DNA from 2 places in the Clostridium sp. CS1-1 genome. Region 2 is predicted to be linked to the other one. Evidence: riboswitches for the same ligand, from Rfam matches in the RefSeq annotation. Region 2 holds a riboswitch; the other holds the start of a gene.
The links. Region 2 has a riboswitch for lysine ahead of AC0N0V_RS22045 (aspartate kinase). Riboswitches for the same ligand answer to the same signal wherever they lie in the genome.
Positions count from the first base shown of each region.

Region 1: linked by a shared signal. The riboswitch ahead of kce (3-keto-5-aminohexanoate cleavage enzyme) and the one ahead of AC0N0V_RS22045 (aspartate kinase) in region 2 are both predicted to bind lysine.

Region 1 is NZ_CM148680.1:1,443,592-1,447,023, forward strand. It holds rRNA gene AC0N0V_RS06460 (23S ribosomal RNA) at 1-10, shown strand, start outside; rRNA gene rrf (5S ribosomal RNA) at 190-306, shown strand; gene kal (3-aminobutyryl-CoA ammonia lyase) at 792-1,175, shown strand; lysine riboswitch at 1,314-1,497, shown strand; gene kce (3-keto-5-aminohexanoate cleavage enzyme) at 1,652-2,473, shown strand; gene kdd (L-erythro-3,5-diaminohexanoate dehydrogenase) at 2,631-3,432, shown strand, end outside.
Region 2 is NZ_CM148680.1:4,661,241-4,664,672, forward strand. It holds gene lysA (diaminopimelate decarboxylase) at 1-921, opposite strand, end outside; gene AC0N0V_RS22045 (aspartate kinase) at 944-2,146, opposite strand; lysine riboswitch at 2,243-2,417, opposite strand; gene AC0N0V_RS22050 (M18 family aminopeptidase) at 2,529-3,432, opposite strand, start outside.

The DNA.
Region 1 (3,432 bases), 1.8 Mb from region 2:
GCTTGACCTAAAACATCACTGTGCAATTTTGAGAGAACAATTCTTTCAAACAAAAAGTAACAATAAAAATTGATAGAAGCGAGCAGTTCAAGGAAAAGCTTGAGCGAGGAGCAGAGTTTACTTCAGTAAATGAGCACCACAGCGAAGGATTTGACGCAGAAATGCGAAGCTTATAGCAATTTTTGCGAATCTAGTGGTTATGACGTGAAGGTTACACCCGTTCCCATTCCGAACACGATGGTTAAGCTTCACAGTGCCGATGGTACTGCACGGGAGACTGTGTGGAAGAGTAGGTCGCTGCTAGGTTAATGATAAAAAGACGCTAAGTTTAAATACTTAGTGTCTTTTTTATTTGTAGTGAATCAACTATACAAACTTATAAAAATAATATTTAAAGTAAGTAAGAGCCTACAGAAGCCAAGTATATCTAATGATTAGCATTTATAAACAGAATTATTGGCATCAGATGGAGTTCCAACTCCATCTGATGTTTATTAATATAGTGTGATGGGAGTATTAGAGCGGGTAGTCATCGGATAAAAATATGTTGGAGTAAATGGAATAAGGTATAGCGCTTTGAGATAGTTCTATATAAACAAAAATTTATTGCTTTATCTGAATGAAATACTACAGTGTTAACCTGTGTTTGAATAAAAAAAATTCAAAACTATAGTTATATTTAATTCGGAGTGTTCATAAATATTAAATATAGATAAATGATATCAAAGAAAAAGCTTCGATATCATCTACCTATAAAAAGGAATTAAAAAAACTATAAAGGGGGATGCAAGATGAAAACGCAAATTAGACTAAGAATGAGTGCACATGATGCTCATTATGGAGGAAATCTTGTTGATGGAGCAAGAATGATGCAACTATTTGGAGATGTAGCAACAGAACTTTTAATTAAAAATGACGGAGATGAAGGCCTATTTAGGGCATACGATAATGTTGAGTTTTTGGCTCCAGTATATGCAGGTGACTATATAGAAGTTGAAGGGGAAATCACTGAAATAGGAAACAGCTCAAGAAAAATGATTTTTGAAGCAAGAAAGGTAGTAGTGCCAAGAACAGATGTAAATGATTCTGCAGCTGACTCTTTAGAGAAACCAATAGTCGTATGTAGAGCCTCTGGTACTTGTGTAGTACCTAAAGATAAGCAAAGAAAAAAATAACTAGTTAAAATAAAGTTTACAAAATAGTAATAATTAAATTTTAATTACAATATAAATTAACATAAGGAAAATATAAACTAAAAGTTAGCATAATAATGCTTAATACATTGATTTAAATTGAAAATTAAATAGAATTAATACATAAATAGAGGCGCAGGTGAAAGGGTAGTTTATAGGTGATAAGGAGAATAACCCTCCAACACTATAGATGAAGGATTCATTTGCCGAAAGAATATATTAGGTGTTTGGTATGTTCTTGGGGAGAATGGCACAATAGCTTACTCCTTGCCATGAATGGTATTCATGGAGCGCTATTTATGTAATGAAAAGGAAATTTTCATTGCATGAATGGCAAACTAAAATTATGTTTTTAGAAGCATTGAAGATTTTCAATGCTTTTTATTTTTATTAAATGTTTTAATTTATGATTAAAGCATATTTTTAGTAAGTCGCTACATGCAACAGGGGGGATTGTCATGGAAAAATTAATCATCACAGCAGCTATTTGTGGTGCTGAAGTTACAAAGAATCATAATCCTAATGTACCTTACACAGTGGAGGAGATAGGAAGAGAGGCTGAAGCTGCTTATAAGGCAGGAGCAAGCATAATTCATCTTCATGTGAGATGGGATGATGGTACTCCTACGCAAGATAGAGAAAGATTTAGAAAATGCATTGATGAAATCAAAAGAAGATGTCCAGATGTAATTGTACAACCTTCTACAGGAGGTGCTGTTGGAATGAGTGATGAAGAAAGATTACAGCCTGTAGATTTAAGACCAGAAATGGCAACATTGGATTGCGGAACTTGTAATTTTGGAGGAGATGACGTTTTTGTAAACACAGAAAATTCTATTAGGGTATTTGGAAAGAAGATGATCGATCTAGGAGTAAAGCCTGAAATAGAAGTGTTTGACAAAGGGATGATTGATATGGCACTTAGGCTTTATAAAAAAGAATTCATTAAAGCACCGATGCATTTTAATTTTGTATTAGGTGTAAATGGTGGAATTTCTGCAACAGCTAGAGACTTGGTGTTTATGGCAGGAAGTATTCCACAAGGAAGTACTTTTACTGTAGCAGGAATCGGAAAAAGTGAGTTTGAAATGGCTGCTTTATCAATAATAATGGGTGGACATGTTAGAGTAGGATTTGAGGATAACATTTACATTTCTAAAGGAGTACTGGCTAAATCGAATGGTGAATTAGTAGAAAAAGTAGTTAGAATAGCTAAAGAGTTTGGAAGAGATATTGCGAGCCCAGACGAGGCTAGAAGAATTATGGGTATTAGCAAATAAATGCCTCTATTTGCTATGCTATAAAAACGTATTCATGTAAAGGTGTATTTTTGGCATAATAGAAAACGAATAAATTGAAGAAGTTAGGTCATTTACTTAAACTGATTAGTTATAGATGAAAAAATAAAAATAATAGATATTTAGGGGGAATTTAATTATGAAAAAAGGATGTAAATTTGGAACACATAGGGTATTAGAGCCACAAGGAGTTTTAACACAAGCTGCCTATAAGATAGATAACAATATGGATGTTTACAGTAATGAGTTATTAATAGATGTACAAGCATTAAATATTGACTCAGCGAGCTTTACACAAATTGAAGAGGAAGCAAAAGGTGACATAGAAAAAATCAAAGCTAGAATAATAGAAATAGTAAATGAAAGAGGAAAAATGCAAAATCCTGTGACAGGATCAGGTGGAATGCTTATAGGAACTGTAGCTCAGGTAGGAGAAGACCTAAAGGATAGAGATTTAAAAGTAGGAGATAAAATTGCTTCATTGGTATCTCTTTCATTGACACCATTAAAGATTGAAGAAATTATAGGTGTAAAACCTGAAATAGATAGGGTTGAGGTTAAGGCAAAGGCAATATTATTTGAAAGTGCAATATATGCTAAACTTCCAAGTGACATGCCTGAAACACTTGCATTAGCTGCATTAGATGTTGCAGGAGCTCCAGCACAAACTGCTAAGCTTGTAAAACCTGGACAAAGTGTATTAATTTTAGGTGCTAGCGGGAAATCAGGATTACTTTGCTGCTATGAGGCTATGAAGAGAGTAGGACCAACTGGAAAAGTTATAGGAATGGTTAGAAAACAAGAACAAGCTAAAAAGCTTTTAGAATTAGGTCTATGCCATGAGGCTATAGTAAGTGATGCTCAAAAGCCTGTAGATGTATTAAATAAAACACTAGAGGTAAACGGAGGAAACGAGGTAGACATTTCAATCAACTGTGTAA
Region 2 (3,432 bases):
TGACCCGATTGTATAAAGAGTTGTTCCAGCACTACCAATAATAGACCTACCAGGCTCTATAACAAGACAGGGAAGTTCTATCCCTAGATTTTTTGCTGTATTTTCCGCTGTTTCTAACATTACCTGACAAAAATCTTCTATCTTTCTTGGGGTATCTCCACTTTTGTAATATATACCAAACCCACCGCCAAGATCCAGCTCCTTAACCTCATAATTCGTTTCATCTTTAATATTCTTAACTATAGATAACATAATTTTTACCTCATCCTCGTAAGGTTTTGTATCGAAGATTTGTGATCCTATGTGGCAGTGTAATCCAATAAACTCAATATTTGAAAGTGCAATTGCTTTTCTTACTGCATCTATAGTTTTATTATTTAACATGGTAAAACCAAACTTTGAATCTATTTGCCCTGTCTTTATATATTCATGAGTATGAGCTTCTATTCCCGGAGTTATTCTTAAAAGAATTTTTTGAACCTTACTATTTTCTTTTGCTATTGAATTTATTTTTTCAATTTCATACAAGTTATCAACGACAAATATTCCAACGCCAAGTTTTATTCCCATTTTTATTTCTTCTACAGTTTTGTTGTTCCCATGAAAATACACATTCTCCATAGGAAAACCACTTTTCCAAGCAGTATAGAGTTCTCCTCCCGAAACAACATCAAGACATAAACCTTCACTATTTATTAGTTGACACATAGCTAGTGTTAAAAATGCTTTTCCAGCATAGGCTACTTTATTCTTAGTATTTTCGCCTTTAAAAGCTTTATAGTATCTCCTACACTGACTTCTTACTAAATCTTCGTCAATTACGTATAGAGGAGTTCCAAACTTTCTTGATAAATCCATTGTATTTACCCCACCAATATGCAGAGTATTATCTTTAATTTCCATAGTCCCAACTAGTTTCATACTGGTTTTCCTCCTAAAATGTTTATAAATTGAATTCCTTTGCTACTATATTTATAGATCTTAATTTATCTTCTTGTTTAATTGTGCATGTTATTCTTATTTCTGAGGTAGTTATCATTTTTACCTCTATATTATTTTCTCTAAACAATTTAAACATTCTAGCTGTTACACCAGACGTTGTTTTCATTCCAATTCCAACTATTGAAAATTTAGTTACATTCTCATCTATTGCAATTTTTTCTCTATCCGGATAGTATTCTCTAACAATTTCTAAGCACTCATGCAAGTCAGCCTTCGGTATTGTAAATGATAAATTAACTTTACTATTTATCGGTGCTGTCTGACTTATCATATCTATGTTAATTCTCTTGCTAGCTACACTCTCAAATAAACTAGCAATTATATTTATATCATTCTCTATATCCCTTATTGTTATAGCTACGTCTTCGTCACTTGTTGCAAGTCCTGTTACTGGTTTACTTTCCATATTCATGTTACTTACCCCCTTAATAACTGTACCCTTAATATCACTATTACTTAATCCAACATATATTGGAATGCTATACTTCTGCCCTAATTCCACTGATCTTGAGTGCATAACCTGTGCACCAAGACTTGAGAGCTCGAGCATTTCTTCATAATCTATTTGATCTAATTTCTTTGCTTCTTTGTATTTTCTTGGATCTACGCTGTATATTCCATCTACATCAGTATATATTTCACAGATACCCCTTAGCTTAACCGCTATTGCTACTGCAGTAGTATCTGAACCGCCTCTTCCGAGAGTAGTTATGTCTCCACCTTCATTTATTCCCTGAAACCCTGCTACTATGACAATTTTTCCTTCTGATAAGCTCTTTTTTATATTGTTACCATCTATGTCATCTATTAGAGATTTGCCATATTGTCCGCTAGTTTTAATTCCTATTTGATAGGCTGTATAGCTAACAGCATCATAACCTAAGCTTTTAATTGCCATGGCAAGTAATGCAGAAGACATCATCTCACCTGTAGAAAGCAAAGCATCTAACTCCCTCTTATCGGGTTTGCTTGTGATTTGATTTGCAAGTCCTATAAGTTCATCTGTAGTATCACCCATTGCTGATACCACTACGACAAGTTCATCACCTTTCTTCATTCTCTTTACTACAGTGCTTGCAACATTCTTTATTTTGTCTATAGTCCCTACGGAACTTCCACCATACTTTTGTACCACAACTGCCATAATACCACTCCTTAAACTCCTTTATCTTAAGAAACGTCCACCTAAAAAATAAATGCAGCAAAGGAACACCTCTGCTGCATTATAAATACAACTTTGTGACCTTGTAGCTCTCCACGTTCACAGATGAACATGACAGCCTTACATATATTATATGCAAAGCCAGAAAATAGTTTCGCCAAATTATTTTCTTCGGCTGCAATCCCTTTCCTTATTTCTCATTATCCGCCGACTAAAAATAAGTACTCCTAATTCCAGCACCTCTACCCTAGGTAGGTTTCTTTATTAAATTGTACTTAGTTTATCATAAATATTTATACATTTCAAACACTATTTGTAATATTTTAAAATATATAACTTTTCAAACATGCTTATCCTTGAAAGCCTAAAGCTTATAGAACTCCTTAAATGATTCTTCTGTATATATATAATCCTTAACTCCACCTAATTCCCTTATAGAATGCATTGAAAATATCGCAATTCCCATATCTACCGAGTTAATATTTACATGACTTGAAGATATAGGCCCAATGGTAGAACCACCCTTTTCATCTGAGCGATTAACAAATATTTGAACAGGAACTCCTGCCTTTTCACATATACTCTTATAAACAGCACTTGATACACTATCTGATGTATAACTCTGGCTTGCACTCACTTTTATAATTGGGCCTCTATTTATTATAGGTCTATTTACTGGATCAGACTTTTCCCCATAATTTGGATGTAATGCATGACCTAAATCACTAGATATCATAAATGATTTTGCAAGTGCTCTATAATATTCTTCCTTACCTTTGCCAAGACTTATTAGAATTCTTTCTAATACTGATGATAAGAAAGGTGAATTCGCTCCCTGTTTTGTTGTGCTTCCCACTTCCTCATTATCAAAACAAATAGCTATATTTGTAGCGTTACCCGCTTCAGTTTCTGTTAATGCACTTATTCCTGCGTATACCATTGATAAGTCATCTAATCTTCCGCTAGAAATAAATTCATTATTTAGTCCTATAACCTTTCCTTTTTCGAATTCGTAAAGAAATAAATCAAAATCTAATATATCCTTCTCGTTTACGCTTAATTCTCTAGCTATTGTCTTTATAAGATATTGTCCTTTTTCAAACTCCTCATTTACTAGCGAAAGTAATGGAAGTATATCCTTTTGTTTATTTAATTCTACACCAGAGTTTACATTTCTGTTCATATGTATAGCTAGGTTAGGTATCACTAATATAGGTTTTTTTATATTTATAAGCCTTATTTCGGGATAAAGTGGATTTTCACTTTTC